DNA from 2 places in the Micromonospora sp. NPDC005686 genome. Region 2 is predicted to be linked to the other one. Evidence: predicted binding sites of a transcription regulator. Region 2 holds the regulator's gene; the other holds the start of a gene.
The links. Region 2 encodes HrcA, which represses chaperone genes, less so after heat shock. Its sites were predicted from a motif close to GGTTNGCACNCTCNNNNNGAGNGTGCNAACC; they were not measured.

Region 1 (15,495 bases), on a different contig from region 2:
AGCAGCCGAGCCGGGGCGCCCAGAGGAACCGCCGCGCCCGCCAGGAGGTACGCGGGAACTCGTCGTCGGCGAAGCGCCGCCCGGCCTCCAGGACCCCTACCGAGTAACCCTTCTCGGCCAGCCGCAGCGCGGTGACGCTGCCGCCGAACCCGGAACCGATGACGACCACGTCGTAGCGCATGGACGCATCATTACCGACCGGTAGCTATAGCGCCAACGAGGCTTTTTCGCACATCATGCAGAGCGCTCGACCGCCGGGATTCCCGCCGTTGCAACCCGTGGGCCCACCTGGCGCGTCGAATCCACGGGGAGGAACGGACGTGACGAGACGACGCCTGCTGGGCCTGGCCGCACTGGTGGCGGCGCTGCTGGTGGCCACCGGAGCGGTGGTGACCACCCGGCTCGTGGCGAACCGGCCCGCCGCACCGGTCGCCGGCCCGACCACCCCGGCCCCGGCCTCACCCACGCCCGCCCCGACCACCGCCAGCCCGACGCCGCCGCCCGGGGCCGACCTGAAGGGCCCGCTCAACCTGCTGCTCGTCGGCGTGGACACCCGGGTCAGCATCCCCGGCTGGGAGCCGCACGCCGACGCCGTGCTGCTGCTGCACGTACCGGCCGGGCTGGACCGGGCGTACCTGTTCTCGCTCCCCCGCGACCTGGTCGTGGACATCCCCGCCTACCCGAAGGCCCGCTACCCGGGCGGCCGGACCAAGCTCACCCACGCGATGAGCTACGGCAGCCGGGTGCCGGGCGACAAGGGCAACCCCAGCACCGCCCAGGGGTACGAGTTGCTGCGCGCCACCGTCTCCCGCTACACCGGCCTGCGCATCGACGCCGGGGCGGTGATCACGTTCGGCGGCTTCGACAGGCTGGTGGACACGCTCGGCGGCGTGGACCTCTACGTCGACCAGCAGGTCGCCTCCCGCCACCGCCGCCCCGACGGCACCATGCGGATCCTGACCGGCGGCGGGTACACCGGGCCGCAGATGGTCTACGAGAAGGGCACCCGGCACCTCACCGGCTGGCAGGCGCTGGACTACGCGCGGCAGCGCTACACCGCGGGCGGCGACTACACCCGGCAGCGGCACCAGCAGCAACTGCTCCGCGCGCTGGCCCGCAAGATCCTCGACCAGGGCGCGGCCCGCGACCCGCAGCGGGTCGAGCAGGTGGTGGCCGCGCTGGGCCGGACCCTGGTGTACGCCGGTGGCGGCCGGAAGCTGATCGACTTCGCGTACGCCCTGGGTGGCCTGCCGGCGGACCGGCTCACGCTCGTCGTCCTGCCCGGCGCCGGGGTGGGCAGCGGCGGCGCGTACCGGGGTGAGCAGCTCAAGCCGCTCGGCCGCGACTTCCTCACCGCGCTGCGCGGCGGGCGGGCCGACGCTTTCCTGGCCGCCCACCCGTCGCTGCGCGTGAAGAACTGACCCCTACAGCGGCTTCGGGGCGGGCGGACGCTCGGTGCCGTACAGCCACGGGTCGAAGACCTTCGCCAGCTTCTTGCCGGAGATCCGCTCGGCCAGCGCCGTGAAGTCGGCAGTGGTGGCGTTGCCGTTCTTCCGCTCCGCCGCCCAGGTGCGCAGGATGGCGAAGAACGCGACGTCGCCCACCGCCACCCGCAGCGCGTGCGCAGTCATCCCGCCCCGGTCGTACACCGAGCGGCTGAACAGGTCCGCCACGCCCGGCTTGCCCGGCGGCGTACGCCACACCTGCCCGCCGGCGTTCGCGTACTTCTGCTCGAACGTGCGCTGCACGGTGGTCGAGCCGTCGTGCTCGGCCCACAGCCACTCGGCGTACGTGGCGAGCCCCTCGTTGAGCCAGATGTCCTGCCAGCGCTGGATCGACACGCTGTTGCCGTACCACTGGTGGGCCAGTTCGTGCGCGACCACGCCGGTGTTGTCGCCCCGCTGGAAGAAGCTCGCCGAGTAGACCGGCCGGCTCTGCGTCTCCAGCGCGTACCGGATCCGCTCGTCGGCGATCACCACGCCGCCGTACGCGTCGAACGGGTACGGCCCGAAGACGCTCTCCAGGTAGTCGGCGACCTCGACGGTGCGCGCGACGGACCGGTCCGGCGCGCCCTGCGCCACCTGGGTGGTGACCGCGCTGTAGACCGGCCGTCCCTTGTGCCGTGCGGTGGTGATCCGGAACTTCCCGATCGCCACCATGGTCAGGTAGCTGGCCGTCGGCGCGGTCTCCGACCACTTCCAGGTGGTCCAGTCACCGCTTGTCGTCTTCCCCTTCGGCACGCCGTTGGAGATCGCCGTCAGTCCCTTCGGGACGGTGATCTCCATGTCGTAGGTGGCCTTGTCCGACGGGTGGTCGTTGACCGGGAACCAGGTGCTCGCCGACTCCGGCTGCCCGAGCGCGATCGCCCCGTCGGCGGTGTGCAGCCAGCCGCCCTCGCCGAGCGACTCGGTACGCAGCGCCTCCGGCCGGCCGTCGTACCGGATCTCGGCGGTGAAACCGTTGCCGGAGGTCAGTCCGACGGCCGGGGTGACCACCAGCTCGTCCTCGGTACGGCTGTGCCGGGCGGCGGCGCCGTCCACTGTCACCGACCGGACGGTCAGCCCGGCCAGGTCCAGATTGAACGCGGACAGGTCGGCGGTGGCGGTGGCCCGCAGCGTGGTGGTGCCGCCGAGCTTGTCCGTCTCCGGGTCGTAACGCACCTTCACCGTGTAGTGCGCGACGTCGTACCCGCCGTTGCCGTAGCTCGGGAAGTACGGATCGCCTGCGCCGGCCCCGCCCGGCGCGAAGCTGCGCGAGGTCGCGGGCGCGGGGCCGGCCGGGCTCGCGGGACCCGGGTCCGGCTCGGCCGAACCGCAGCCGGCCACCAGCACCGTGCCGCAGACCAGCAACCCGAGCCGTCGTCGTGCGCCGCGCCGCGTCATCGCCTCGATCCCTCCCGGGCCCGTTCGGCGGCCCCGCCCACGGGCCGCTCCGACCGCGGCAGCCTACCCAGCGGCGGTCACGCGTTCGTCACGGCAGTCCCGGCGGCGTGCCACCGACCAGCCAGGCGTCGAGCAGCGCCCGCAACGGCCGTCCGGACGTGCGTTCGGCGTACCCGACGAAGTCGGCAGTGGTGACGTTGCCGTCGCGGTGCTGCGCCAGCCAGCCGCGCAGCACGCGGTGGAACGCCTCGTCGCCCACCGCGCGGCGCAGCGCGTGCACGGCGAGCGCGCCGCGCTGGTAGACCGCGTCGCCGAACATCCCGGCCCGGCCCGGGTCGACAGTCGGCTCGGACCAGTCGGTGGCCGCGTAGCGTTCGACGACGGTCTGCGCCACGGTCCGCCCGCCGTCGTGCTCGGCCCAGAGCCATTCGGCGTACGTGGCGAAGCCCTCGTTCAGCCAGATGTCGCTCCACCGGGCCACCGAGACGCTGTCGCCGAACCACTGGTGCGCCAGCTCGTGCGCGACCACCTCGGTGTTCGGCCGGTCGCCCCGGAAGAACGCCGGCCCGTAGACCGGCCGGCTCTGCGTCTCCAGCGCGTACCTGATGCGTTCGTCGGCGACCACCACACCGCCGTACGCCTCGAACGGGTACGGCCCGAAGCGCTCGGCCAGGAAGTCGGCGACCTCACCGGTGCGGGCCACCGACGCGGCGGCCGGCCCGTCCGCGGGCAGGCTCGCGGCGACGGCGGTGACCATCGGCTTGCCGGCGTGCGTGCCGCTGCTGACCCGGTAGTCACCGATCACCACCGTGCTCAGGTAGCTGGCCATCGGAGCGCTCTCCGACCAGCGCCAGGTGGTCCAGCCGCCGCTCGTCGTCCGGCCCGCCGGCGCGCCGTTCGACAGCGCGGCGAGGCCGTCCGGCACGGTGACCGCGAGGTCGTAGGTGGCCTTGTCCGACGGGTGGTCGTTCACCGGATACCAGGTGCTCGCCGACTCCGGCTGGCCGAGCGCGATCGCGCCGTCCGGTGTGGCGTGGAAGCCGCCGTCGCCGAGTTCGGCGTTCGGCAGCGGCTGCGGCACCCCGCCGTACGTCACCTCGACGGTGAACCGCTTCCCCGACGGCAGCCCGCGCGCCGGGGTGACGATCAGCTCGGCGTCGTCGTGGCGGTGCTTCGCCGCCTCGCCGTCCACCCGCACCCGCTCGACGTCGAGCCCGGCCAGGTCGAGCTGGAACCGGGACAGCGCCCGGGTGGCGGTGACGGTCAGCGTGGCGGTGCCGGTGAGCCGGTCCCCGGCCGGGTCGTAGCGCACGTCGAGCGCGTAGTGGCCCACGTCGTAGCCGCCGTTGCCGGCTCCCGGCACGTACGGGTCACCGGCGTCCGCCGCGCCGGGCCGGAACCCGTTGTCGTCGCCGCCGCCCGTGCACCCGCTCAGCGCGAGCGCCGCCGCCACCAGCCCCGCCGCCCAGACCCGCCCGCGTCTCACCCGGCGAGCCTAGACGCGGACGGCGCGGGCCGGGCCGGAACAGGTCCGCGCCACCGCCCGCGCCGCCGCGTGGTGCTCAGCGGTCGAGGACCAGCCCGACCTTCTGGAACTCCTTCAGGTCGCGGTAGCCGCACTTGGCCATCGCGCGGCGCAGGCCGCCGAAGAGGTTGAGCTGGCCGTCCGGCTCGTCGGCCGGACCGAACAGCAGCCTCTCCATCGAGCCGAGCGGCTCGCCGGCCACCTCGAACGCGCCCCGGGGCAGCGACGGGTGGCTGGCCGCGGAGTGCCACCAGGCGCCGCCGGCCGGGGCCTCCTCGCAGAGCGACAGCGGCTCGCCGAGCATCACCGCGTCCGCGCCGCAGCCGAGCGCCTTGGCGATGTCACCGGAGGTCTGCATGTCGCCGTCGGCGATCAGGTGCACGTACCGGCCGCCGGTCTCGTCCAGGTAGTCGCGGCGGGCCGCGGCGGCGTCGGCGATCGCGGTGGCCATCGGCACCCGGATGCCGAGCACCGACTCGGTGGTCGACCAGTCGTCGCCACCGATGCCGACGATCACGCCGGCCGCGCCCGTACGCATGAGGTGCAGCGCGGTCTTGTAGTCGGTGCAGCCGCCGACGACGACCGGCAGGTCCAGGTCGGCGATGAACTCCTTGAGGTTCAGCGGCTCGTCGGTGGTGGAGACGTGCTCCGCCGAGACGAGCGTGCCCTGGATGACCAGGATGTCCACCCCGGCGTCGAGGATCACCGGGGCCAGCGCCAGGGTGTGCTGCGGCGAGACCCGCACCGCCACCGTGCTGCCGCCCTCGCGCAGCTCACGCACCCGCTCGGCGATCAGGTCGGGGCGGATCGGCTCGGCGTAGACCTCCTGGAGGCGCTTGGTCGCCCGCGCGTCCTCGTCGAGACCGGCCAGCTCCTCCAGGATCTTCGCCGGGTTCTCGTACCGGGTCCAGAGGCCCTCGACGTTCAGGACGCCGAGGCCGCCGAGCTGGCCGAGCCGGACCGCCGAGGCGGGGCTCATGGTCGCGTCCGAGGGGTGCGCGACGCACGGGATGCCGAACTGGTACGCGTCGAGCTGCCACGCGGTGGAGACGTCGTCGACGTCCCGGGTGCGGCGGCTCGGCACGATGGCGATGTCGTCCAGGTGATAACCGCGCTGCGCGGTCTTGCCCAGCCCGATCTCGACCACGTCACGCATGAGGGACTCCAGGTGGTTGGGGGGTGGTGGGTCAGCGGGAGTGGTAGTTGGGCGCCTCGACGGTCATCTGGATGTCGTGCGGGTGGCTCTCCTTGAGCCCCGCCGCGGTGATCCGGATGAGCTGGCCACGCCGGTGCATCTCCGGGATGCTCTCCGCGCCCACGTACCCCATCGCGGCGCGCAGCCCGCCGATGAGCTGGTGGGCGACAGCGGACAGCGGCCCCCGGTAGGGCACCTGACCCTCGACGCCCTCCGGGACCAGCTTGTCCTCGGCGAGCACGTCCTGCTGGAAGTAGCGGTCCTTGGAGTAGGACTTGGCCTGGCCGCGCGACTGCATCGCGCCGAGCGAGCCCATCCCCCGGTACGCCTTGTACTGCTTGCCGTTGATGAAGATCAGCTCGCCGGGGCTCTCCTCGCAGCCGGCCAGCAGGCTGCCGAGCATCACCGTGTCGGCGCCGGCGACGATCGCCTTGGCGATGTCGCCCGAGTACTGGATGCCGCCGTCGCCGATCACCGGCACGCCGGCCGGGCGGGCGGCGCGGGCCGCCTCCATGATCGCGGTGATCTGCGGTACGCCCACCCCGGCGACGATCCGGGTGGTGCAGATGGCGCCCGGGCCGACGCCCACCTTCACGCCGTCCGCGCCGGCCTCGACGAGCGCCTTCGCGCCCGCGTAGGTGGCGATGTTGCCACCCACGATGTCGATGGTGACGTCCCGCTTGAGCCGGGCCACCATCTCCAGCACGGCCCGCTGGTGACCGTGCGCGGTGTCCACGATGACGACGTCCACCCCGGCGTCGACGAGCGCGCGGGCCCGCTTGTAGCCGTCCTCACCCACGCCGACCGCGGCGGCGACCCGGAGCCGGCCCGCGTCGTCCTTGGTGGCGTTCGGGTACTGCTCGCTCTTGGTGAAGTCCTTGACCGTGATCAGGCCGCGCAGCTTGCCGCCCGCGTCCACGATCGGCAGCTTCTCGATCTTGTGCTGGCGCAGCAGGCCGAGCGCGTCGTCCTTGCTCACCCCGACCGGGGCGGTGATCAGCGGGGTGCGGGTCATGATCTCGCGGACCGGCGTGGCCGGGTCGGAGACGAACCGCATGTCGCGGTTGGTGACGATGCCGACCAACTGCCCCTGCCCGTCCACGACCGGGACGCCGGAGATGCGGTAGCGCCCGCAGAGCGCGTCGACCTCGCGCAGCGTGTCGTCCGGGCTGGCGGTCACCGGGTTGGTGATCATGCCGGACTCGGAGCGCTTCACCAGGTCGACCTGGAGCGCCTGGTCCTCGACCGAGAGGTTGCGGTGCAGCACGCCGATGCCACCCTGGCGGGCCATGGCGATGGCCATCCGCGCCTCGGTGACCGTGTCCATCGCGCTGGACAGCAGCGGCACGGTCAACTCGATGTCGCGGGTGAGGCGGGTGCGGGTGTTGACCCGGCTGGGCACGACGTCCGACTCGCCCGGCTGGAGCAGCACGTCGTCGAAGGTCAGCCCGAGCGGCACCACCCGGGCCGAACCGGCCGGCAGCTCGGGCAGATGGCCACCCAACTCCCCGCCGTCGGCGCCGGCCGGGATCTCGGTGCTGGGCGAATTCTCCACGATTGCTCCCCTGAGCTGGTCGAACGGGCTGCAGCGAGGCGGCGCGCGGGGGCACCGGCAGGCGCCGGGTGACGGCGCGTCGCCTCATCGTACCCACTTGCCCGTCCCGGTCCGGGCAGCGGCGGGCCCAGGGGTAGGCCGGGCCACAGCACGGGCGGGGGCGGGCTTTCCGGCGGCTCGGGGTCTACGGTGAGGGGGTGCAAGACGAGCCCATCGACCCGTTCAACGGCGACCCGGCCGATCCGGCTGCCGGCCTGCACGATCTCGGCGACGACGACGCGCTCGACCCGCTGACCGAGGTCGAGCGCCAGGACGTGCTGGAGGATCTCGCCGATCTGGAGATCTACCAGGCGTTGCTCCAGCCGATCGGCGTGCGTGGCCTGGTGATCGAGTGCGAGGACTGCCGCGAGCCGCACTACTTCGACTGGGACCTGCTCCGCGGCAACCTGCGCCACCTGCTCAACTCGGGGCGTCCCCGGGTGCACGAGCCGGCCTACGACCCGGATCCGGACCACTACGTGAGCTGGGACTACGCCCGGGGCTACGCCGACGGCGTGCACGACACGCTCACCGAGGGCACCGACGACTCCGCGCCGGAGTGACTCCCCGTCCGGGTCAGGCGACCAGGCCGGCCCGGAAGCCGGCCGCCACGGCGTGCGCCCGGTCGCGCGCGCCGAGCTTGCGGAACAGCCGCCGGGCGTGCGTCTTGACCGTGTCCTCGGAGACGAACAGCTCCCGCCCGATCTCCGCGTTGCTCTTGCCCTCGGCCATGCCGAGCAGCACCTGAAGCTCCCGCTCGGTCAGCCCGATCGCGCTGCGCGGCGTCCGCCCAGGCCGCTGGGCCGCGCCCGGCCGGGACGCCTCCGCGCCGTCGGCCGCCGCCGGGTCGTCCGGGTCCTCGCCCCGCTGCACCGGCACCACGGTGGGCAGGCCCGCGGCATCCACCGGCCCCGTCGCCGGCCAGCCGGGCCCACCCGGGGTACGCCCCGGCGCCGCCGACCGGGTCGGCCCGCCCACCGCCGCCGCGTCCCGGGCGGTGTCCGCCACCCGGTGCCGGTTGCTCCGGCCGGGGGCGGAGAGCAGCAGCAGCGCCTTGGCCACCGCGCTGGTCAGGTCGTGGTCGGCGTTCTGGATCAGGCCGCGCGCTCCGGCGCTGATGGTGGCCGCCGCCGACTCCGACTCCTCGACGCCGAGCAGCAGCACCGCCGCCTGCGGGGCGCGAGCGAGCACCCGCCGGACGAACCCGGCGCTGTCCGGGCGGGTCAGCGCGGTGTCGGCGAGCACCACGTCCACCGGACGCTCGGCGAGCCGCAACATCACCTCCGGGTCGGAGACGGCCGTCCGGACGACGCCGGACAGCCCGAGCCGCGCCGCCGCGGAGGTCAGATGCTGGGCCGCCAATGGTGTCCGAACGCACACAAGAACACTACGCACAGTGGTCTCCTCTCCGACTCAGAGCAGACCATGCGGAGGCGGGGTCGGGAGGGGGTTCCGGGCAATCATCCGAACTTTTCCGACAGATGGGGCATATGCCGCCGCGTGTCCGAGCTTTTCGATCACAGATGTGTGAGGCGCGGACCGCTCGGGTACCGAGGGGTTCATCCGGAACCGGCATCCCGCGCGGACCGCCGCCCGGTAGCTGGCCACGAACATTCTCCGCGGTGCCGCGCGGGAGGAGGGGTGCTGATGTCGAACGTACGTAGGCTGCCTGGACCGATCGACGAGCTCTGGGACTGGCAGCGGCTCGGGGCCTGCCGTGGCCGCGACAGCGCGCAGTTCTTCCACCCGGACGGCGAGCGTGGCTCCTCCCGGATGCGCCGCGAGATGGGCGCCAAGTCGGTCTGCCGTGCCTGCCCGGTACGCGCCGAATGCGCCGCCCACGCGCTCTCCGTCCGCGAGCCGTACGGCGTCTGGGGCGGGTTCAGCGAGTCCGAGCGGCTGCGGCTGATCGCGCTCGGCTGGGAGGACCTGGCCGACCGCCGCCAGAGCAAGGTGGACATCCCCCGGCTGGAGGCGCGCCTCGGCCGGCCGCACAACACCGCCGTGCCGGACCAGCGCAAGGTCGCCTGACCCGCTTCACGATCTCCGACGCCGCGCCCCGGACCCCGGGGCGCGGCGTCGTCTCGTTGTGGCGCCGGCACCTCGTGGTCGCGCTGTCGCCCTCGTCGCGCGCCGCCGCCGGCCGGCCCCGCTGCCGCCCGGCGGCGGAGGCGGGTCAGGCGACGGTGACCTTGACGGTGTGCCAGCCGGTCGCGCCGTCCGGGGCCACCGGGGCGGGCTGCTCCGGTTGGGTCTCGCCGGTCGTGTCCGTCGCCCGTACCTGGAGTGTGTGCTCCCCCGGCGTCGCGTCCCACCGCCATGACCACTGCACCCAGGTGTCCGCCGACACCGCCGGCGCCAGCGTCGCCTCCTGCCAGGGGCCGCCGTCGACGCGTACCTCGACGCGGTCGATGCCTCGGTGCTGCGCCCAGGCCACACCGGCCACGGTCACCGGGCCGGCGCCCGGGCGGCTGCGGGGCCGGGGCGTGTCGATCCGGGACTGCGTCTTGATCGGGCCCTGCGCGGACCAGCCGCGCGGCACCCAGTACGCGTCGAAGTCGGCGAAGCTGGTCAGCTCCAACTCGGTCACCCACTTGCAGGCCGAGACGTACCCGTAGAGGCCCGGCACCACCATCCGCACCGGGAAGCCGTGCTCGATCGGCAGCGGCTCGCCGTTCATGCCGACCGCGAGCAGCGCGTCCCGCCCGTCGCGCAGCACCGAGGTGGGCGTGCCGCAGGTCCAGCCGTCCACCGCGCGGCCCACCACCTGGTCCGCGCCGTCCTCCGGGCCGGCCTCGTCGAGCAGTTCCTTCATCGGTACGCCGAGCCAGCGCGCGTTACCGATCAGGTCGCCACCCACCTCGTTGGAGACGCAGGCGAGCGTCACGTACCGCTCCACCATCGACCGGGCCAGCAGGTCGTCGAAGCTCAGCTCGATCGGGTTGCGCACCCGCCCGTGGATGCGCAGCCGCCAGGTGGCCGGGTCGACCTGCGGCACCACGAGCGCCGTGTCGATCCGGTAGAACTCGCGGTTCGGCGTGACGTACGGCGCGAGCTTGGACAACGACAGGTCCGCTCCGGCCGGCACCCGCGGGGCGGGCGCGGCCGGGGCGGGCAGTGTCACCGCCTCCCGGGCCGCCGACACGCCGCGCCGGCCGGCCAGCCAGTGCCCGCCCAGCCCGGCCACCGCCGCCGCGCCGGTGAGCAGCCCCGCACCGCGCAGGAACCGCCGCCGCGACTCCGCGTCGTCGTCGTGCCGGACCGGCTCCCAGCCGCCGGGGGTCTCCCCCTCGCGGGCGAGCGCGGCGACCGCCGGAGGCGGCACGGGCCGGTCCGCGGCGTCGGCCGCGTCGCGCCCGGCCGGCTTCCGGCGTGCCCGGCCGGCACCCAGCGGGCCGGCCACGAACGCCCACAGCGTCAGCGCGCCGAGTCCGCCGCCGAGCAGCGAGGGCAGCGCGTCGAACACGTTCGCGCCGGCCCGGGTCAGGGCGGCGGCGACGCCGAGCACGGCGAACGCGGCGACGCCGGCCAGGCCGAGCACCAGCCGCCGGGCCGCCGCCAGGCCGAGCAGCGCCCCGAACGCGACGAGCAGCAGCGCCGTCCCGACCAGCAGGGCGATCTTGTCGTACGTGCCGAAGACGTCGATGGCGAACTGCTTGAGCGGCTCGGGCACCAGGTCGACGACGAGTCCGCCGACGGCGACGAGCGGAGCGGACCGAGGGCCGGTCAGGACCGCCACGGGTTCGGCGGCGCCGAGGGCCACCACCGCGGCGACGACACCGGCCAGCGCCGCCCGGCGGCGGGAGAGAGTGCTCACGGCATCCAGTCTGATCGACCCGCCGGTACGGCTGCCAACTCCGTCAGCGTTCCGTAAGGAGATACGCGTCAGGGCACACCACCGGGTCGGCGGTGTGCCCTGACGTCGGGCCGTACTCGGGTCAGAAGCCCGGGCCGTGCTGGTGGCCGTGACCGTGCGAGTGGCCGTGCCCACCGGCGGCCGGCTCCGGCTCGGCCGGCTTCTCCACGACCAGGCTCTCGGTGGTGAGCAGCAGGCCGGCGATCGAGGCGGCGTTGCTGACCGCGTTGCGGGTCACCTTCACCGGGTCGATGATGCCGGCCTTGGCCAGGTCGACGTACTCACCGGTGGCGGCGTCGAGGCCGTGGCCCCACTCCTGGGCGATGACCTTCTGCACCACGACATAGCCGTCGTGGCCGGCGTTCTGCGCGATCCAGCGCAGCGGCTCGACGAGCGCCTTGCGCACGATCGAGACGCCGACCTTCTCCTCGCCGGTGAAGCCCAGGTCGTCGTCGAGCACCGGCAGGATCTGGGCCAGGGCGGCGCCGCCACCCGGAACCGTGCCCTCCTCGACCGCGGCCTTGGTCGCGGCGATCGCGTCCTCGATGCGGTGCTTGCGCTCCTTCATCTCGACCTCGGTGGCCGCGCCGACCTTGATCACGGCGATGCCGCCGGAGAGCTTCGCCAGCCGCTCGGCCAGCTTCTCCCGGTCCCACTCGGAGTCGGAGGCCTCGATCTCCTTGCGGATCTGGGCGACCCGGTCGGCGACCTCGGCGGCCTGCCCGCCACCGTCGACCACAGTGGTGTTCTCCTTGTCGACCACGACGCGCCGGGCGCTGCCGAGCACCTCCAGGCCGACCTGGTCGAGCTTGTAGCCCAGCTCCGGGGCGACCAGCTCGGCGCCGGTCAGGATCGCCATGTCCTGGAGCATCGCCTTGCGGCGGTCGCCGAAGCCGGGGGCCTTGACCGCGCAGACCTTGACGGTCTTGCGCAGCGCGTTGACCACGAGCGTCGACAGGGCCTGGCCCTCGACGTCCTCGGCGACGATGAGCAGCGGCTTGTTGTTCTGGAGGACCTTCTCCAGCAGCGGCAGCAGCTCCTCGATCGCCGAGATCTTCTGCGTGGTGATCAGGATGTACGGGTCCTCCAGGACCGCCTCCTGCGCCTCCAGGTCGGTGACGAAGTTCGGCGAGATGAAGCCCTTGTCGAACTGGAGACCCTCGGTCACCTCCAGCTCGGTGGTGAGCGCGGAGCCCTCCTCGACGGTGATGACGCCGTCGCGGCCGACCTTCTCCATCGCCTCGGCGATCAGCTCACCGATGGCGGCGTCCTGCGCGGAGACGGTGGCGACGTGCGCGATCGACTCCTTGCCGGAGACCTCGACGGCCTTGCCGAGCAGCGCCTCGGAGACCTTGGCGGCCGCCGCGTCGATGCCCCGCTTCAGGCCGGTCGGGTTGGTGCCGGCGGTCACGTTGCGCAGGCCCTCGCGGACCATGGCCTGGGCCAGCACGGTCGCGGTGGTGGTCCCGTCGCCGGCGACGTCGTTGGTCTTGGTCGCCACCTCCTTGACCAGCTGCGCGCCGAGGTTCTCGTACGGGTTGGTGAGCTCGATCTCCTTGGCGATGGTCACGCCGTCGTTGGTGATCGTGGGCGCACCGAACTTCTTGTCCAGGACGACGTTGCGCCCGCGCGGGCCGAGGGTGACCTTGACCACGTCTGCGAGGGCGTTGACACCGTGCTCGAGCAGGTGCCGGGCGTCGTCCGAGAAGCTGAGGATCTTCGCCATCAGTATCCCTTCGAAGCGACGTTGCCCCGGCCCGGCGAGCCGGACCGGGGCAACGACACTGATCGGTTGCTTACTTCTCGATGACCGCGAGGACGTCGCGGGCGGAGAGCACCAGGTACTCCTCGCCGGCGTACTTGACCTCGGTGCCGCCGTACTTCGAGTAGAGGACGGTGTCGCCGACCTTCACGTCGATCGGCACGCGGTTGCCCTTGTCGTCGATCCGGCCCGGGCCGACAGCGAGGACGGTGCCCTCCTGCGGCTTCTCCTTCGCGGTGTCGGGGATCACGATGCCCGAGGCGGTGGTGGTCTCGGCCTCGTTCGCCTGGACCACGATGCGGTCCTCGAGCGGCTTGATCGCAACCTTGGTCGCAGTAGTCACGGGCATACCCTCCCGGGTACTTGGTGTCGTTGCCGGTCGGCACGCCGACCAGCGTCAATCTGCTACATGCCACCGGGCGGGGCCGTCGTCGCGGGTGCCGGTCCGCCTGGCGCTCAACCCCCGGGCACGAGGCTCGGGCGTTGGCACCCTCAGGGTGAGAGTGCTAATCGCAGGTTATTCCTCGGCTAGCACTCCGTCAAGGAGAGTGCCAGCACGTCGCCCTCCGTGTCGCCCGCGAACCGGGCCGGGAGAATGGGCGCGTGGACCTCGACCAGCTCGCCGCGCTGCGTACCCCCGAGGGGTCGGCGGCGCTCGCCGCGGCCGGGCGGGTGGCCGGCGGCGACCCGCTGGCGGCGGCGGCCGCGCTGCGCTCGGCCGGGATGCCCGGGGACCTCGCCGCCGCCGCGCTCACCCAGGCGGAGCTGCGCCGCCGGGCAGCAGGCAAGTTCGGCGCCGCGGCGGCCGGGATGTTCCTCACCCGGGCGGGGCTGGAGCAGGCCACCCGTCGCGCCGTCGCCGACCGGCGGGCCGCACGGCTGCGCGCCGCGGGCGTGACCACGCTCGCGGACCTGGGATGCGGTCTGGGGGCCGACGCGCTCGCCGCCGGCCGCGCCGGCATCCGGGTGTACGCGGTGGAGGCCGACCCGGTGACCGCCGCGATGGCCGCCGTGAACGCCGAGGCGGCCGGGCTCGCGGATCTGGTGACGGTGGAGTGCGGCGACGCCACGGCGTTCGACGTGACCGGGGTGGACGCGGTGTTCTGCGATCCGGCGCGGCGGCGGGCCGGCACCGGGCGGCGCGTCTTCGACCCGAACGCCTACTCGCCGCCGTGGGACTTCGTCACCGCCCTGGCCGCACGCGTGCCGCGCACCGTGGTGAAGGTGGCGCCCGGGCTGGACCACGCGCTGATCCCGGCCGGCGCCGAGGCGGAGTGGGTGAGCGTGGACGGCGACCTGGTCGAGGCCGCGCTCTGGTGCGGCGAACTGGCCGAGGTCCCCCGCCGCGCCACACTGCTGCGCCAGAAGGAAGGGCCCCTTGTTAACGCCTCCGGTAGTAAAAGGGTCCCCTCCTATCACCTCACCGGCACCGGAGCGGCCGAGGCGGCGGTGGGACCGGTCCGGCGGTTCCTGTACGACCCGGACCCGGCAGTCGTACGCGCGCACCTGGTCGCCGAACTGGCCACCACCCTCGACGCCACGCTGGCCGACCCGTCGATCGCCTACCTGTACGCCGACGAGGCCCGCACCACCCCGTTCGGCCGCTGCCTGGAGATCACCGACGTGCTGCAGTTCTCGCTGAAGCGACTGCGTGCCCTGCTGCGTGAGCGCCGGGTCGGCCGGGTGGAGATCCTCAAGCGCGGGTCGGCGCTGGAGCCGGAGAAGCTGCGCCGCGACCTGCGGCTGGCCGGCGACGCGGGGGCCAGCCTGGTGCTGACCCGGGTGGCCGGCGCGCCGACGGTGCTGGTCTGCCGGCCCGTCGGGTAGGCGCCGATAGGCCCGTCGGGCAGGCACCGACCGGACCGTCGGGCAGGCGCCGACCGGCCGGGCTGCCGTCCGACGAGGTGGTGCGGCCCTGCCCGCACCCGACGCGCCGGCCGTCCCGCGCCTCGGGGCGCGGGTGTTTCCGACTCGCCCACCCGCGCCGCGCCCGGTTAGCGTGACGGTCATGGCGGGACAGGGCACTCCGGCGACGGCGCTGCTGGTGAAGCGGAGGATCGCGCACAGCACCCATCCGTACGACGTCTCCCCGGACGCGCCGAACTACGGCGCGCTGGTCGCGGCGGCGCTGGGAGTGCCGCCGGAGCGGGTGTTCAAATCGCTGGTCGCCGAGGTCGACGGCGCGCTGACCGTGGCGGTCGTGCCGGTCACCGGCGAACTGGACCTCAAGGCCCTCGCCGCGGCCGTCGGCGGTAAGCGGTCGGCCATGGCCGACCGGGCGGTGGCCGAGCGGGCCACCGGCTACGTGCGCGGCGGGATCAGCCCGCTCGGCCAGCGCCGGCGGCTGCCCACGGTGCTGGACTCGTCGGCGCTCGCCCATCCCACCGTCTACGTCTCGGCGGGCCGGCGCGGGCTCCAGGTCGAGCTGGCCCCGACCGACCTGTTGGCGTTGACGGACGCGCAGGTCGCTCCGCTGTCCACCCGGTGACGGACGCGCAGGCCGCCCCGCTGTCGGGTGCGCGGGCCGCCCCGCTGTCCGCCCGTCGGCGGGACGGGGAACACCGAGAACGGAAACGCGCGGAGGACCGGCCTCCGGCACGACCGGCCCGTCCCCCGCGCCGATTGACGGATCAGGCTGCGCCGCGGACCCGGCCGACGTTGATCGTGCCGTTGTCGTCGTA
Region 2 (15,495 bases):
CGGGCCGTGGCGCGGGCGTTCGCCGCGAGCGGGGACCGGGTGGCGATCCACCACCGGGACTCGGCCGAGCTGGCCGAGCGGCTGCGCGCCGAACTGCCCGGCGACGGGCACGTCGTGGTCCGCGCCGACCTGGCCGACCCCGACGCGGTACGCGCCATGGTGGACGAGGCGGCACAGCGGCTCGGTGGTCTCGACGTGCTGGTGAACAACGCCGGCGTGTTCGGGCCGGCCGATCCCCCGCACCCGGTCTTCGAGAGCAGCTACGAGCAGTGGCGGGCGCGGTGGCGGGAGGTGCTCGACACCAACCTGGTCGGCGCCGCGAACGCCGCCTGGTGCGCCGCGCAGCACATGCGCGAACGCGGGGGCCGGATCGTCAACGTCTCGTCCCGGGGCGCGTTCCGGGGCGAGCCGGCCAACCCGGCGTACGGGGCCAGCAAGGCCGGGATGAACGCGATGGCCCAGTCACTGGCGGTGGCGCTGGCGCCGTACGGCATCGGGGTGGCCTGCGTGGCGCCCGGCTTCGTCGAGACCGACATGACGAACGAGCACCTGAAGGCCGAGCGGGGCGAGGCGGTGCGCGCCCAGTCGCCGTTCCACCGGGTCGCCCGGCCCGAGGAGATCGCCGCGGCGGTGCACTGGCTGGCCAGCCCCGAGGCCGAGTGGGCCGCCGGCACCATCATCGACCTGAACGGCGCCTCCTACCTCCGCTCCTGACCCGCCCCCGGCCCTCGCCGCCGTCAACCCGCCCCCCGGCTCCGCGATCTTGCAGTTTTGGCCCTACCAAAACGCCCTAACGGGACATAGCAGGGGCCGCAACTGCAAGATCGGCGCGCAGGGCAGGGCGCGCGGGCGCGGCGGGCAAGACAGCCGGGCGGGCGGGTTACCAGTGGGTCAGGCGGGTGGCCAGGACTGTCAGGGCTGCCACGCCTGCCGTGGACGTGCGCAGGACCGTCGGGCCCAGGCGGACCGGGCGGGCGCCCGCGTCGGCGAAGGTGGCCAGCTCGTGGTCGGCGATGCCGCCCTCCGGGCCTACCACGAGCACGATCTCGCCGGCCGCCGGCAGGTCGACTGTGGTCAGCCGGTCCTGGGCGCCCTCGTGCAGCACGAACGCGCCGGCCGCACCGGCGATCCGGCGGGCCACCGAGGCGGTGGACTCGTCAGGTGCGCCCGCCACCACCGGCAGCCACGGGCGGCGGGCCTGCTTGGCCGCCTCCCGGGCGGTGGCCACCCACTTCTGCCGGGCCCGTTCGCCCCGCTCGCCGCGCCACTGCGCGACCGAGCGGGAGGCCGCCCAGGGCACGATCTCGTCGACCCCGACCTCGGTCATCGCCTGCACGGCGAGTTCACCCCGGTCGCCCTTGGCGATGCCCTGCACCACGACCAGGCGGGGCACCGTCGCGTCCGCGTACCCCCGGCTGGTGACCCGCAGGTCGAGCGTGCCGCGGCCGACGGCGGTGACCACCGCGGCGGCGGTGCCGCCCCGGCCGTCGGCGAGCAGCAGTTCCTCGCCGACGCGCAGCCGCTGCACGGTGGCCGCGTGGTGGCCCTCCGGGCCGTCCAGCGTCAGCGTGTCACCGGTGGGCAGCGCCTCGACCAGGAACAGCGGCGCGGACACCTCAGGCGTGCCCGTTGAAGGCGTCGCGCATCCGGGAGAAGAAGCCGCCCTGCTTGGTCAGCTCGGCGACCTCCTCGCCGCGCGTCTTGGCGAAGTCGCGCAGCATCCGCTCCTGGTCGGCGTCCAGCTTGGTCGGGGTACGCACGTCCAGGTGCACGTAGAGGTCACCCCGGCCGGTGCCGCGCAGGTGCGGTACGCCCCGGGCGCGCAGCCGCAGCGTGCTGCCGGGCTGGGTGCCCGGCTTGACGTCGACCGTCTCCTCGCTGTCCAGCGTCTTGATGGTCAGCCGGGTGCCGAGCGCGGCGGCGGTCATCGGGACGGTGACCCGGCAGTGCAGGTCGTCGCCCTTGCGGGAGTAGACGTCGTGCGGCCGCTCGTGGATCTCGACGTAGAGGTCACCGGCAGTGCCGCCACCCGGGCCGACCTCGCCCTGCTGGGCCAGGCGGATCCGCATGCCGTCCTCGACCCCGGCCGGGATCTTGACGGTCAGCGAGCGGCGGGTACGCGCCCGGCCGTCACCGGCGCAGGTCGGACAGGGGTGCGGGATGGTGGTCCCGTAGCCCTGGCAGACGGTGCACGGCCGGGCGGAGACCACCTGGCCGAGGAAGGTCCGCTGCACCGACTGCACCTCGCCGCGGCCACCGCACGCCTCGCAGGTGGCCAGGTGGGTGCCGGCGGCGGTGCCGGCGCCGGAGCAGGTGGTGCAGAGCACAGCGGTGTCGACGGTGATCGGCGCCTCAACGCCGAACGCGGTCTCGTTGAGGTCCAGTTCCAGGCGCAGGATCGCGTCCGCGCCGGGGCGGGTACGGGGCCGGGGCCCCCGGCTGCCGCCCGCGGCGCCGCCGAAGAACGCGTCCATGATGTCCTGGAAGCCGACGAACGGACCGGCTCCGCCGGGCCCGCCCGGGCCGCCCATGCCACCGCCGCCCGGGGCGAGCGGGTCGCCGCCCAGGTCGACGATCTGCCGCTTCCGGTCGTCCGAGAGGACCTCGTACGCGGCGTTGATGTCCTTGAACTTCTCCTGGGCCTCCGGGTCCGGGTTGACGTCCGGGTGGAACTGCCGCGCCAGCTTGCGGTAGGCACGCTTGATCTCGTCGTCGGAGGCGTCCCGGCTCACGCCGAGAATGCCGTAGTAGTCCCTGGCCACTGCGTTAGGTGTCCTCATGTTCGTCTCGCGTCGCTCCGGTCGTCGGCCGGAACCGGCCGTCGGCCCTGACTGTCAGTTCTGGGCCAGCAGTTCGCCCACGTAGCGTGCCACGGCCCGGACCATGGCGATATTGCCGGGGTAGTCCATCCGGGTCGGCCCGAGCACGCCGAGCCCACCGACGATCGTGCTGCCCGGTCCGTAGCCGGTGCTGACCACCGAGGCGGCCCGCAGGTTGTCGAATTCGTTCTCGTCGCCGATGAGCACCCGGGTGGTGCTCGGCTCCGTCTCGCCGATCAGCTTGAGCAGCACTACCTCTTCTTCGAGCGCCTCCAGGATGGGCCGCAGCGAGCCCTGGAAGTCGAGCAGGCCACCCCGGGTGAGGTTGGCCTGCCCGGCCAGCGCGAGGCGTTCCTCGTGCCGTTCCACGAGGGTTTCCAACAGCACTGTGGAGAGCGTGGTCATGGCCGGGCGCAGATGCGGCGCGGACTCCTCGACGAGCGCCTGCACCAGCGGCGGCGTCTCGGCGAGCTGGCTGCCCACCAGCTTCTCGTTCACCAGCTTGCGCAGGTCGGTCACGTCGTCGGCGGGCACGGGGGCGGGCAGCTCGACCAGCCGCTGCTCGACCCGGCCGGTGTCGGCGATCATGACGACCATCAGCCGGGTGGTGGAGATCGGCACCAGCTCCAGGTGGCGCACCTTGGAGCGGGCCAGGCTCGGATACTGCACCACGGCGACCTGCCGGGTGAGCTGCGCGAGCAGCCGGACCGTGCGGTGCACCACGTCGTCCAGGTCGACGGCGCCGACGAGGAAGCGCTCGATCGCCCGGCGCTCGGCCGGGCTCAGCGGCTTCACCCGGGAGAGCCGGTCGACGAAGAGACGGTAGCCGCGGTCGGTGGGCACCCGGCCGGCGCTGGTGTGCGGCTGCCGGATGTAGCCCTCCTCCTCCAGCACCGCCATGTCGTTACGCACGGTGGCCGGCGAGACGCCGAGCTGGTGCCGCTCGACCAGGGCCTTGCTGCCCACCGGCTCCTGCGTGGCGACGTAGTCCTCGACGATCGCGCGCAGCACGGCGAGTTTGCGGTCGTCGAGACCCATGTCCCACCTCCTGACGCACCTCGGTCGGGCCGGCACGCGGCATCCGCCGGGCGGCTGGCACTCGACTGTAGCGAGTGCCAGTCTACGTCGGCACCCCCGCAGACGCGACGATCGTCTGACGGACCTGCGGTGCGGCCCGTCACCCGGCTCCGCCCGATCGGCCCGAACGGCCGGTCATCGTCGGTCTGTGTCGCTCTGGTGCGAGTTGACCCGTGCACCTACCGTGGCGACCATGACTGAACCTCCTCGCCCTCCGGGGGCAGGGGACTACGGACCCCAACCCGACCCGTCGGCGCCGTACGGCTCGTCGCCGGGCAGCGAACCGCCCACCGCCCCACTGTCCGGGGCTCCGGGTGCCGGCGGCTATCCCCCGCCCGGCGACTATCCGCCTCCGGGCGGCTACCCCCCGCCGGGCGGCTCGCCCGGCTACGACACCGGCTACCCGGCCGGTGCCGGGTACGGCCCCGCCGCGTACGCCAACAGCGACGAGAAGACGTGGGCCCTGGTGGCGCACTTCGGCGGCGCGGCCGGCGTCATCGTCGGCGGCGGCCTGCTCGGCTGGGTCGCCCCGCTGATCGCGATGATGGTCCGCGGCCAGCAGTCGCCGACCGTCCGCGCCCACGCGGTCTCGGCGCTCAACTTCCAGATCACCTGGACCATCGCCAGCGTGCTCGCCTGGGTGATCACGGTCGTCACCTGCGGGATCCTGTTCTTCGTCCCGATGCTGGTCTGGCTGGTGCCGCTGATCTTCGGGATCATCGGTGGGGTCAAGGCCAACGAGGGCGTGCTCTACCGCTACCCGATGACCTTCAACTTCATCAAGTGACACCGCCGGCCGGCCGAGGGGGCGGCCGGCCGGTGCCGGTCACGGCAGCAGGTCACGTACCACCGCGTCGGCCAGCAGCCGTCCGCGCAGCGTCAGCACCACCAGCCCTCGCGCGTACGCCCCGGCGTCGAGCAGCCCGGCGTCCCGGGCCCGCTCGGCGCCCGCCCGGCCGGGCTCGTCCAGCACGTCCAGCGGCAGGCCGGAGGCGAGCCGCACCCGCAGCATCACGTCCTCCATGTGCTGTTCGTCCGGGGTGAGCAGTTCCCGGGCCAGCGCGGGTGAGGCGCCCTCGGCCAGCCGCGCCGCGTACGCGCTCGGGTGCTTGACGTTCCACCAGCGCACGCCGCCGACGTGGCTGTGCGCCCCCGGGCCCAGGCCCCACCAGTCGGCGCCGGTCCAGTAGAGCAGGTTGTGCCGGCACGCCGCCGTCGCCGAGCGGGCCCAGTTCGACACCTCGTACCAGGAGAACCCGGCCGCGCCGAGCGCGTCCTCCGCGGCCAGGTAGCGGTCCGCCGCCACGTCGTCGGAGGGGTACGGCAGCTCGCCCCGGCGCATCCGCGCGGCCAGCCGGGTGCCGTCCTCCACGATCAGGGCGTACGCGCTGACGTGGTCCACCCCGGCGTCGACCACCTGGGCCAGCGAGGCGGCGAAGTCCTCCGCCGTCTCCCCCGGCGTGCCGTAGATCAGGTCCAGGTTCACGTGCTCGAACCCGGCGTCGCGGGCCTCCAGGGCGGCTGCGGTGGCCCGGCCCGCGCTGTGCCGCCGGTCGAGCACCGCGAGCACGCCCGGCGCGGCGGACTGCATGCCCAGCGAGATCCGGGTGTAGCCGGCGGCCCGCAGCGTCTTGAGCGACTCCGGGCTCACCGACTCGGGGTTGGCCTCGGTGGTCACCTCGGCGTCGGCGGCCAGCCCCCAGACGCGGTCGATGCCGTCGAGGATCCGGGCCAGGTCGTCGGCGGGCAGCAGGGTGGGCGTGCCGCCGCCGACGAAGACGGTGTCCACCCGCTGCGGCGGCGAGTCGCCCAGCACCCGGGCGGCCAGCGCCAGCTCGGCCAGCACGGAGTCGGCGTACGTCTCCCGGCTCGCCCCGCCGCCCAGCTCCGAGGCGGTGTACGTGTTGAAGTCGCAGTAACCGCACCGGGAGGCGCAGAACGGGACGTGGACGTACACGCCGAAGCCGCGCGCGCCGACGGCGCGACGGGCGGTGGCGGGCAGCGATCCGTCGCGCGGGACGGGTTCGCCTTCTGGAAGGACGCCGGGCATGGCCACTAGTCTGCCCGGCATGACCTCTCCGGACGCTCTCGTGCGAGTCGCCACGACCCGTGGGGTGACCACCCTCACCCTGGACAGCCCGCACAACCGCAACGCGCTCTCCACACCCCTGATGACCCAGCTGCTGGCCGGGCTGGCCGACGCGGTCGCCGACGACGCGGTACGCGCGATCGTGCTCGACCACACCGGCCCGGTCTTCTGCTCCGGCGCCGACCTGAAGGAGACCGCCGCCGCGTACGCCAGCGGCACCGTGCCCGCCGGGATGCTCGGCGACGTGCTGGTGGCGGTACGGGAATGCCCGAAGCCGGTGGTGGCGAAGGTGGCCGGGCCGGCCCGGGCCGGTGGGCTGGGCCTGATCGCCGCCGCCGACCTGGCGGTCTGCGCGCAGGAGGCGACGTTCGCGTTCACCGAGGTGCGGATCGGGGTGATCCCGGCGGTGATCTCGGCGACCGTGCTGCCCCGGCTGGGCCAGCGGGCGGCCGCCGAGCTGTACCTGACCGGCGACACGTTCGACGGCCGCCGCGCCGCCGAGATCGGCCTGGTCACCGCCGCGGTGCCGGCCGGCGAGCTGGACGCCGCCGTCGGCCGCTACTGCGACTCGCTCGTCAAGGGCGCCCCGGGGGCGCTGGCCGGGGCGAAGGAGCTGCTGCGCCGGCCCGCCGGGCCCGACCTGCGGGCCGAGATCGCCGAGTTGGCCGCGCTCTCCACCGGGTACTTCCTCTCCGACGAAGGGCGCGAGGGCGTGATGGCGTTCCGGGAGAAGCGTCCCGCCGCCTGGGTGCCCGCCGGCGACTGAGCTGTGCGGCGGGCCCCACATGAGCGATCTTGGGGCCCGCCGGTCGGCCGAGGCCCGCGCCGGCGGAGGGACGTACGCTTGTCGGACTGTCGGGACAGGGGGTGCGGGTGCGGACGCGAGGGGCGATCGTGGCGGCCGGTGTGGCGGTGTGCGTGCTGGCACTGCTCGCGGTCTATGTCGTGACCAAGCAGTTCGGTGAGCACCTGCGGCTGCCGCTGGCCAGCCGGACCTGCACCGTGAGGGCGGACGGCGAGGTGGTGCTCGGCGCCGACCAGATGGCGAACGCGGCGACGATCGCGGCCATCGGGATGCAGCGCCGGATGCCCGAGCGGGCGGTGGTGGTGGCGCTGGCGACGGCGTACCAGGAGTCGCACCTGCGCAACATCGCGCACGGCGACCGCGACTCGCTCGGCCTGTTCCAGCAGCGCCCGAGCCAGGGCTGGGGCACCCCGGAGGAGATCCAAGACCCGCGGTACGCGGCGAACAAGTTCTACGCCGCGCTGAAGAAGGTCAAGGGCTGGGAGCGGATGCGGGTCACCGACGCCGCCCAGCGGGTGCAGCGGTCGGCGTTCCCCGAGGCGTACGAGAAGTGGTCGGACGAGTCGGAGGTCCTCACCCGGGCGCTGCTCGGCCACGCGACCGGCGCGGTGGCCTGCACCGTCTCCTCACCGCCGACGATGCGCGGCCCGGCCGCCGCCAGCGCCGTGCTGGAGAGCCTGTCACTGGACTGGGGGCTGCCACAGCTGCCCACGGCGACGGACCTGACCGCGCTCACCGTGCCGGCCGGTGACGATCGCAACGGCTGGCGGTACGCGCACTGGCTGGTCTCGCACGCCGACGACCACGGCGTGAAGAAGGTCCGCTTCGGCAACCTGGAATGGACCGCCGAGCAGGGCTCCTGGGCCCGGGTGAAGGGCGACCCCGCCACCGAGGTGCGCGCCGAGGTGTTCGCCGCCTGACCGGCGCCGGATCGCCCCGGCGCTCAGCCCTTTACCGCTCCGGCGACCAGGCCGGAGACCATCCGGCGCTGCACCAGCAGGAAGAACACGATCACCGGCAGGGTGAACAGCGTGGACGCGGCCATCACCGAGCCCCAGGCGGTGTCGTCGCGGCCGAAGAAGAACGTCATGGCCACCGGCAGCGTGTACTTCTGCTGGTCGTTGATGAAGGTCAACGCGAAGATCAGCTCGTTCCAGGCGGTGATGAACGAGAAGATGCTGGTGGCGACCAGGCCGGGCGCGACGAGCGGGAACAGCACCTTGCGGAACGTCTGGGCCCGGCTGGCCCCGTCGATGGCGGCGGCCTCCTCCAGTTCCTTCGGCACCGCCGCGACGAAGCCGCGCAGCATCCAGACCGCGAACGGCAGCGAGAAGCCGAGGTACGTGAGGATCAGGCTGGGCAGCGTGTTGTAGAGGCCGAGCCGCTGGATCATCAGGAACAGCGGGATGACAAGCGCCTCCAGCGGGATCATCTGCACCACCAGCAGCATGATCAGGAACGTGGTGCGCAGCTTGAACCGGAACCGGGCCACGGCGGTCGCGGCGAGCAGCGCGACCAGCCCGCTCAGCAGCACCGTCGCCAGCGCGACGAGCGCGCTGTTGAGGAAGAAGTCGGCGAACGTCACGCCCGGGATCAGGTTGCCGGTGAGGATCTCCCGGTAGTGCTCCAGCGTCGGCTCCGCCGGCACCGGGCGGGGGGTGGACGAGAAGATCTCCCGGTTGGGCTTCAGCGAGGTCGCCACCATCCAGTAGACCGGGAACGCGGCGAAGAGCGCGACCAGCAGGCCGGCGCCGTTGAGGGCGATCTTCTTCGTCATTCGTCCTCCTGCCGCAGCACCATGCGGACGTACAGGGCGGTCACCACGAGCAGGATCACGGTGAGGATGACCGCGATGGCCGAGCCGAGGCCGTACTTGGGCGGTGGCGAGAACGCCTCCGCGTACGAGTAGATCGACAGCATGAACGTCGACCGGTCCTGGGTGCCGCCGGCCAGCACGAACTGCTGGGTGAAGACCTTGAAGTCCCAGATCGTGGAGAGCACCACGAGGATGCCGAAGACCGGCCGTAGGACCGGGAACGTCACCGACCAGAACACCTTCCACGGCCCGGCGCCGTCGACCCGGGCCGCCTCCTGCAACTCCGTCGGCACGCTCTTGAGCCCGGCCAGCACGCTCACCGCGATGAACGGGAACGAGTGCCAGACCACCACGAGCGTCAGGATGGCGAAGAACAGCAGCGGGTCGTTGAACCAGCCGTACCCGGTCCAGTCGCTACGCCCGAACAGGGCGGTGGAGAGCCCGTCGGGGAGCTTGTTGAACAGCCAGGTGACCAGGCCGCTGGTGTCGTCGAAGATCCACTTCCAGACGATCGTGCCGGTCAGCGCCGGGGTGGCCCAGGCGAGCATCACGCAGCTCGCCACGAACGTGGCCATCTTCTTGCCCAGGCGGTTGAGCAGCAGCCCGACCAGGGTGCCGAGGATCATCGTGAGCGCCACGTTGGCGAGCGCGAACAGCACTGTGTTGCGCAGCACCGTACGGAAGAACGGGTCGCCGAGGATCTGCGCGTAGTTGGCCAGGCCGACCCACGGCCACTCGCGGTCGCCGCGCAGCTGCCGGACGCTGTCCAGCTTGTGGAAGGACATCCACACGACCTGGCCGAGCGGCCAGAGCAGCAGCACGGCGATGATCGCCAGGCAGGGCAGGAGCAGCAGGTACGGAAGGTGGTCCACCCGGCGGCGGCGCCGCCGCGCGGGGGTCTCCCGCGCGGCGGCCTCACCGGTGACCTCGGTCAGCGTGGTCACTTGGCGTTGAGGATGCTTTCCATCTCGGTGGCCGCGTCGGCGGTGGCCTTCTCGACCGTCTTCTGCCCCTTGATGACCGAGCTGTTCATCGCCTGGGTCACCGTCTTGGTCCGGCTGACCTCGACCCACTTCGGGGTGAGCGGGGTCAGCTTGGTGTTCTGGATGGCGGTGGCGAACGCGGCCATCACCTTGTCGTTGGCGTAGTCGCCGCTGCTGACCAGGTCCTGGTAGACCGGGAAGAAGCCGAGGCTGCTCGCGAACTCCTTGTCCTTCTGCTTGCTCAGCAGCACGGTCATGTAGTCCCAGGCAAGCGCCGCCCGCTTGCTGTCCTTCCAGATGGCGATGTCGGAGCCGCCGGCGAACGCCGGGGCGGCCTTGCCGTCCGGACCGGGGATCGGGAACGTGCCCCACACCTTCTCGATGTCGGGGTTGTCCTTCTTCATCGCGCCGCCCTGCCAGCTACCGGCGAACGCCATGGCGGCCTTGCCGGTGGCGAACTGGGTACGGGCGTCGACCTCGTTCCACCCGGCGGCGGCCGGCGGGGCGACCTTGTGCACGGTCACCAGGTCGGTCCAGAACTTGACCGCCTTCTGCGCCTCGGGGGTGTTGTAGCCGGACTTCCAGGTGTCGCCCTCCTTGGTGGCGATCTCCCCGCCGGCACCCCAGAGGAAGGAGTAGAACGGCAGCTCGGAGTTGCCGGGCAGGGCGATGCCGTAGGTGCCGGGCTTCTTGGCCTGGACCGCCTTCGCGGCCGCGACCATCTCCTCCCAGTTCGTCGGCGGCTTGACGCCGGCCTCGGCGAACCAGTCGGTGCGGTAGTAGACGGCACGCACGCCGGCGTACCACGGCACGCCGTACTGCTTGCCGTCGAGCTGGGCGTTCTTGACCAGGTCGGGCAGGATGTCCTTGCCCTCGGACCAACCGCCGAACTTGTCCGAGACGTCGGCCAGGGCCTCCTGCGCGGCCCAGCCCTGGGTCTCGGTGTTGCCCAGCTCGGTGACGTCCGGGCCCTCACCACCGGCGAGCGCAGCCTGGAACTTCTTCGGCGCCTCGAGCCAGGGAATGTACTGCACCACGACGTCGGTCTCGGGGTGCTTCTTCTTGAATTCCGCCTCGACGCCGTCGAGGAACGTGGTCTGGGCGTCGCCGCCCTCACCCATCATCCACACAGTGAGCTTGCTGTTGTCGGCGGCGCTGTCGTCGTCGCCGGAGCCACCGCACGCGGTCAGCACCAACGCGGCCGACGCCACGATGGCGGTGACCGGAGCCAGCCGCTTCCACCTGTTCACGCCATATCTCCCTCAGGGCCGTTTGGCACTAACCTTCTCCGCCGCACCTTAGTAGGAAAATTTCCTTTACAACAGGGGGTGTGCGTGACGGAGGGCACAGGGGACCGTATCGCAGCCGGAGCCCGGTCGGCATCGATGCCGGCCGGGCTGTTCGGAGCCCACACATGCCGACGGGCGCCCGGCCGGTGAGGCCGGGCGCCCGTCGAGGCGCGTGGTGCGGGGTCAGTAGCGCGAGACGCTGCGGCGACGGCCGACGCCGGCCACCAGGGCCACGCCGATCGCGGCGAAGAGCACCTGCAGCATCAGCTCGCGCCAGTCGATGCCGGCGGTGTTGGCGAAGCCGGAGGCCCGGGCGACGATCGTGCCCAGAAGCGCGGCGCCGACGCCGATCAGCATGTGCAGCCAGATGGGCATGTTCTGCCGGCCCGGCACGACCAGCCGGCCCAGCGCGCCGACGATCAGACCCACGACCAGCGCGGTGATGATGCCCCAAACGGTGAGCTCCATGGTCGCCCTCCTCCTTAAGATCCGGTCACACGTTCTCGTGTGTTTACTGTCGTGATCGCTAAGTTCCCGACCGCCCCGAAATCCAAACCGGCTCCGATGACGAATTGTTCAGACGTACCCTGACCTGCTGCTTCTCCCCGAAACCCGGCGCGGTGGGCGCACCCGGCGCACCGACAGGGTTCAATGCGCCGAATACGCCGACGGGCGCCCGGCCGATACGGCCGGGCGCCCGTCGAGGCGCGTGGTGCGTGGATCAGTGATGCGAGACGCTGCGGCGGCGGCCGACGCCGGCCACCAGCGCCACACCGATGGCGGCGAGCACGACCTGCACGGCCAGCTCGGCCCAGTCGATGCCGCTGGTCTGCGTGGCGATGCCGAGCGCGCGGGCCAGGACGGTGCCCAGCAGCGCCGCGCCGACGCCGATCACCATGTGCAGCCACATCGGCATGTTCTGCCGGCCCGGCACGACCAGCCGGCCCAGCGCGCCGACGATCAGACCCACGACCAGCGCGGTGATGATGCCCCAGACGGTCAACTCCACGGTCGGTCCTCCTAAAGCGATTTCGCACGTTCTGTGCGTTTGCTGTCGTGCCCCGGTTAGTGCCCGACGCATCGAAAACCGAAACCGACGGCATCGACCGCCGCTCCCCCGGCCGGGCCGAAACCGCAGGTGGGAGCGCTGCCACAAGCTGAAAAACTCCTGGGTACGCGACCGGCCGGCGCCTCCGAGGAGGACGCCGGCCGGGGACGTGGAGCCTGGCTGCTACTTCTTGCCGGCGGGCTTGCCGTCGCCGGAGTCGGACGACAGCGCCGCGATGAACGCCTCCTGGGGAACCTCCACCCGGCCCACCATCTTCATCCGCTTCTTGCCCTCCTTCTGCTTCTCCAGCAGCTTGCGCTTGCGGCTGATGTCACCGCCGTAGCACTTGGCGAGCACGTCCTTGCGGATCGCGCGGATGGTCTCCCGGGCGATCACCCGGCTGCCGATGGCGGCCTGGATCGGCACCTCGAACTGCTGGCGCGGGATGAGCGTGCGCAGCTTCGCCGCGATCGTCGTCCCGTACGTGTACGCCTTGTCCTTGTGCACGATCGCGCTGAACGCGTCGACCGGCTCGCCGTGCAGCAGGATGTCCACCTTCACCAGGTCGGACGCCTGCTCGCCGGAGGGCTCGTAGTCCAGCGAGGCGTAGCCCTTGGTGCGGCTCTTGAGCTGGTCGAAGAAGTCGAAGATGATCTCGGCCAGCGGCAGCGTGTAGCGCAGCTCCACCCGGTCGGCGGAGAGGTAGTCCATGCCGAGCAGGCTGCCCCGGCGGCCCTGGCACAGCTCCATCACCGCGCCGACGTAGTCGTTCGGGGTCAGCACCGTGGCCCGCACCGTCGGCTCGTACACCTCGGCGATCTTGCCGGTCGGGTACTCGCTCGGGTTGGTGACCACGATCTCCTCGCCGTCCTCCTGGATGGCCCGGTAGACCACGTTCGGCGCGGTGGAGATGAGGTCGAGGTTGAACTCCCGCTCCAGCCGCTCCCGGATGATCTCCAGGTGCAGCAGGCCGAGGAAGCCGCAGCGGAAGCCGAAGCCCAGCGCTCCGGAGGTCTCCGGCTCATAGACGAGCGCCGCGTCGTTGAGCTTGAGCTTGTCCAGCGCCTCGCGCAGGTTCGGGTAGTCCGAGCCGTCGATCGGATAGAGGCCCGAGTAGACCATCGGCTTCGGGTCCTTGTAGCCGCCCAACGCCTCCTTGGCCGGGTTGTTGTTGATGGTGACGGTGTCACCGACCCGGGACTGGCGCACGTCCTTCACGCCGGTGATCAGGTAGCCCACCTCGCCGACGCCGAGCGCGTCGGCCTTCACCATCTCCGGCGAGATGACGCCGATCTCCAGCAGCTCGTGGACCGCACCGGTGGACATCATCTTGATCCGGTCCCGGGCGGAGATCCGGCCGTCGATCACCCGGACGTAGGTGACGACGCCCCGGTAGACGTCGTACACCGAGTCGAAGATCATCGCGCGGGCCGGGGCCTCGGCGTCGCCCACCGGCGGCACGAACTGCCGGACGATCTCGTCGAGCAGGTAGGACACACCGTCACCGGTCTTGCCGGAGACCCGGATGCAGTCCGCCGGGTCCCCGCCGATCAGGTGGGCCAGCTCCTCGGCGTACTTCTCCGGCTGGGCGGCCGGCAGGTCGATCTTGTTGAGCACCGGGATGATGCGCAGGTCGTTCTCGAGCGCCAGGTAGAGGTTGGCAAGCGTCTGCGCCTCGATGCCCTGCGCGGCGTCGACGAGCAGGAGCGCGCCCTCGCAGGCGGCCAGCGACCGGGACACCTCGTAGGTGAAGTCCACGTGGCCCGGGGTGTCGATCATGTTGAGCACGGCGGCCTCGCCGGCCCGGTCACCTTCACGGATCGTCCACGGCATCCGCACGGCCTGGCTCTTGATGGTGATGCCGCGCTCGCGCTCGATGTCCATCCGGTCCAGGTACTGCGCGCGCATCTGCCGGGGGTCGACCACACCGGTGAGCTGCAACATCCGGTCGGCCAGGGTCGACTTCCCGTGGTCGATGTGGGCGATGATGCAGAAGTTCCGGATGCGCGCCGGGTCGGTGGCACCAGGAGCGTTCGCGCCGGGATCGAGCGTCGGTGGCACAGCGGTCCGTTCTGGTCGGCTGACGTGAGCGGGCCGGCGCGCCGCCGGCCCTCTCCATGGTCCCACGTCGTCCGGGACGCGCCCGGACTCCCCCTTCACTCCGCGGCTATTCCACCGGTGGCTCGACGAACAGGGCGGCCAGCCTCGGCAGCCGGCGGCGGGCCTCCTCCTCGTCGTCGAAGTCCCAGAAGTCGTTCAGGTCGGGCACCGGGACCGGGTCACGCTCGGCCGGCAGGTCGGACGCGGTGGCCTTCCGGTACGCGTCCCACGGCACCGCCAGCATCTGCTCGCACTCGAACTCCTCGCCGCTGAGCGCGGCGGCCCGCACCTGCGGCAGCTCGGCCAGCGAGTCCGGGTCGCCGACCGTCCCCGCGAACACCGCCCGCCCCTGCGTCATGAGCCAGCCCCGGAAATACTCGAAGCCGTCGTCCGAGGCGCCCCCGTTGATCAGGTAGGCCGCGCCCCAGAGGTCGACCCTGTAGGAAGCCGCGAGCACCCGCCGCTGGTGGTGGGCGTATCCGACGATCTCCTCCGGGTCACGCTCGGCCAGCAGCGCGACCGCCCGGGCGGCCACCGCGTCGGGCTCTCCCCCGGCACCGGCACGGGCCTCGTCGATCAACTGCCAGAACTCGTCGGTCCTCATGGCAGGCAGTCTGGCAGAGCCCACCGACGCGTCGGTTCGCCGCGCGCCGCCGGTGCGGCAGCATGGTGCGGTGCGCGCGATCTCCCTACCGCCGGTCCCGTACGGGTCGACAGCCGTCCGGCCAAGCTGGGCCGACCTGCCGGCCGGGCTGCGCGACGCGCTGGCCGCCCGGATCGGCGGTCCACCGGCGGCGGTACGGGTGGCGGCCGGCGGGTTCACCAACGGCTTCACCGCCGTGCTGACCGGCCCCGCCGGGGAGCGCGTGTTCGTCAAGGCGGCGGCGCTGCACGGGCAGCGGCACCTGGTCGACTGGTACGCCCACGAGGCGGCGATCCTGGCCCGGCTCCCGGCCGGGCTGCCGGTGCCCCGGCCGCGCTGGGCGCTCACCGAGTCCGGCTGGTACGCGCTCGCGCTCGAGGCGATCGACGGGCACACCCCCCGGCTGCCCTGGGCGCCGGCCGAGCTGGACGCCGCCCTCGCCACGTACGCCGAAGTGGCCGCCGCGCTCGGCGACCCGCCCGCGGAGCTGGCCGCGCTCCGGCTCCCCCGCCTCGCGGACCTGGCCCGCGACGACATCCTCTGGTGGGGCGAGGTGGCCGCCGGGCGCGAGCCGCTGCCCGAGGCGGCCGCCGGCGCGCCGCTGGCCGAGCTGGTCGCCCTGGAGTCGCGCCTGCCCCTGTACGCCGACGCGGCCCCTGGGCTGGCCCACGGCGACCTGCGGGTGGACAACCTGCTGATCGACGCCGACGGGCGGGCCTGGCTGTGCGACTGGCCCTGGCTCTGCCACGGGCCCGCCTGGTTCGACCTGGCCGGGCTGCTACTCACCGCGTACGCCAGCGGCCTGGACGCGGACGCCGCGTTCGCC

Region 1: a site for HrcA is predicted at 13,296-13,326, ahead of groES (co-chaperone GroES). Genes of this name have one in related genera too.

The regions. Positions count from the first base shown of each region.
Region 1 is NZ_JBIAIY010000002.1:664,322-679,816, reverse strand. It holds gene ACFYON_RS07145 (GMC family oxidoreductase) at 1-181, opposite strand, end outside; gene ACFYON_RS07140 (LCP family protein) at 321-1,421, shown strand; gene ACFYON_RS07135 (M1 family metallopeptidase) at 1,425-2,882, opposite strand; gene ACFYON_RS07130 (M1 family metallopeptidase) at 2,971-4,368, opposite strand; gene ACFYON_RS07125 (GuaB3 family IMP dehydrogenase-related protein) at 4,445-5,563, opposite strand; gene guaB (IMP dehydrogenase) at 5,595-7,157, opposite strand; gene ACFYON_RS07115 (DUF5319 domain-containing protein) at 7,355-7,759, shown strand; gene ACFYON_RS07110 (response regulator transcription factor) at 7,773-8,591, opposite strand; gene ACFYON_RS07105 (WhiB family transcriptional regulator) at 8,844-9,227, shown strand; gene ACFYON_RS07100 (sulfite oxidase) at 9,373-11,013, opposite strand; gene groL (chaperonin GroEL) at 11,135-12,778, opposite strand; gene groES (co-chaperone GroES) at 12,849-13,163, opposite strand; gene ACFYON_RS07085 (methyltransferase domain-containing protein) at 13,418-14,641, shown strand; gene ybaK (Cys-tRNA(Pro) deacylase) at 14,823-15,302, shown strand; gene ACFYON_RS07075 (hypothetical protein) at 15,445-15,495, opposite strand, start outside.
Region 2 is NZ_JBIAIY010000006.1:47,884-63,378, reverse strand. It holds gene ACFYON_RS15570 (SDR family oxidoreductase) at 1-714, shown strand, start outside; gene ACFYON_RS15565 (16S rRNA (uracil(1498)-N(3))-methyltransferase) at 881-1,615, opposite strand; gene dnaJ (molecular chaperone DnaJ) at 1,617-2,762, opposite strand; gene hrcA (heat-inducible transcriptional repressor HrcA) at 2,835-3,857, opposite strand; gene ACFYON_RS15550 (DUF4870 domain-containing protein) at 4,090-4,683, shown strand; gene hemW (radical SAM family heme chaperone HemW) at 4,723-5,946, opposite strand; gene ACFYON_RS15540 (enoyl-CoA hydratase-related protein) at 5,966-6,751, shown strand; gene ACFYON_RS15535 (hypothetical protein) at 6,853-7,710, shown strand; gene ACFYON_RS15530 (carbohydrate ABC transporter permease) at 7,734-8,567, opposite strand; gene ACFYON_RS15525 (sugar ABC transporter permease) at 8,564-9,550, opposite strand; gene ACFYON_RS15520 (sugar ABC transporter substrate-binding protein) at 9,547-10,839, opposite strand; gene ACFYON_RS15515 (GlsB/YeaQ/YmgE family stress response membrane protein) at 11,062-11,346, opposite strand; gene ACFYON_RS15510 (GlsB/YeaQ/YmgE family stress response membrane protein) at 11,600-11,887, opposite strand; gene lepA (translation elongation factor 4) at 12,110-13,987, opposite strand; gene ACFYON_RS15500 (DUF4240 domain-containing protein) at 14,094-14,630, opposite strand; gene ACFYON_RS15495 (phosphotransferase family protein) at 14,701-15,495, shown strand, end outside.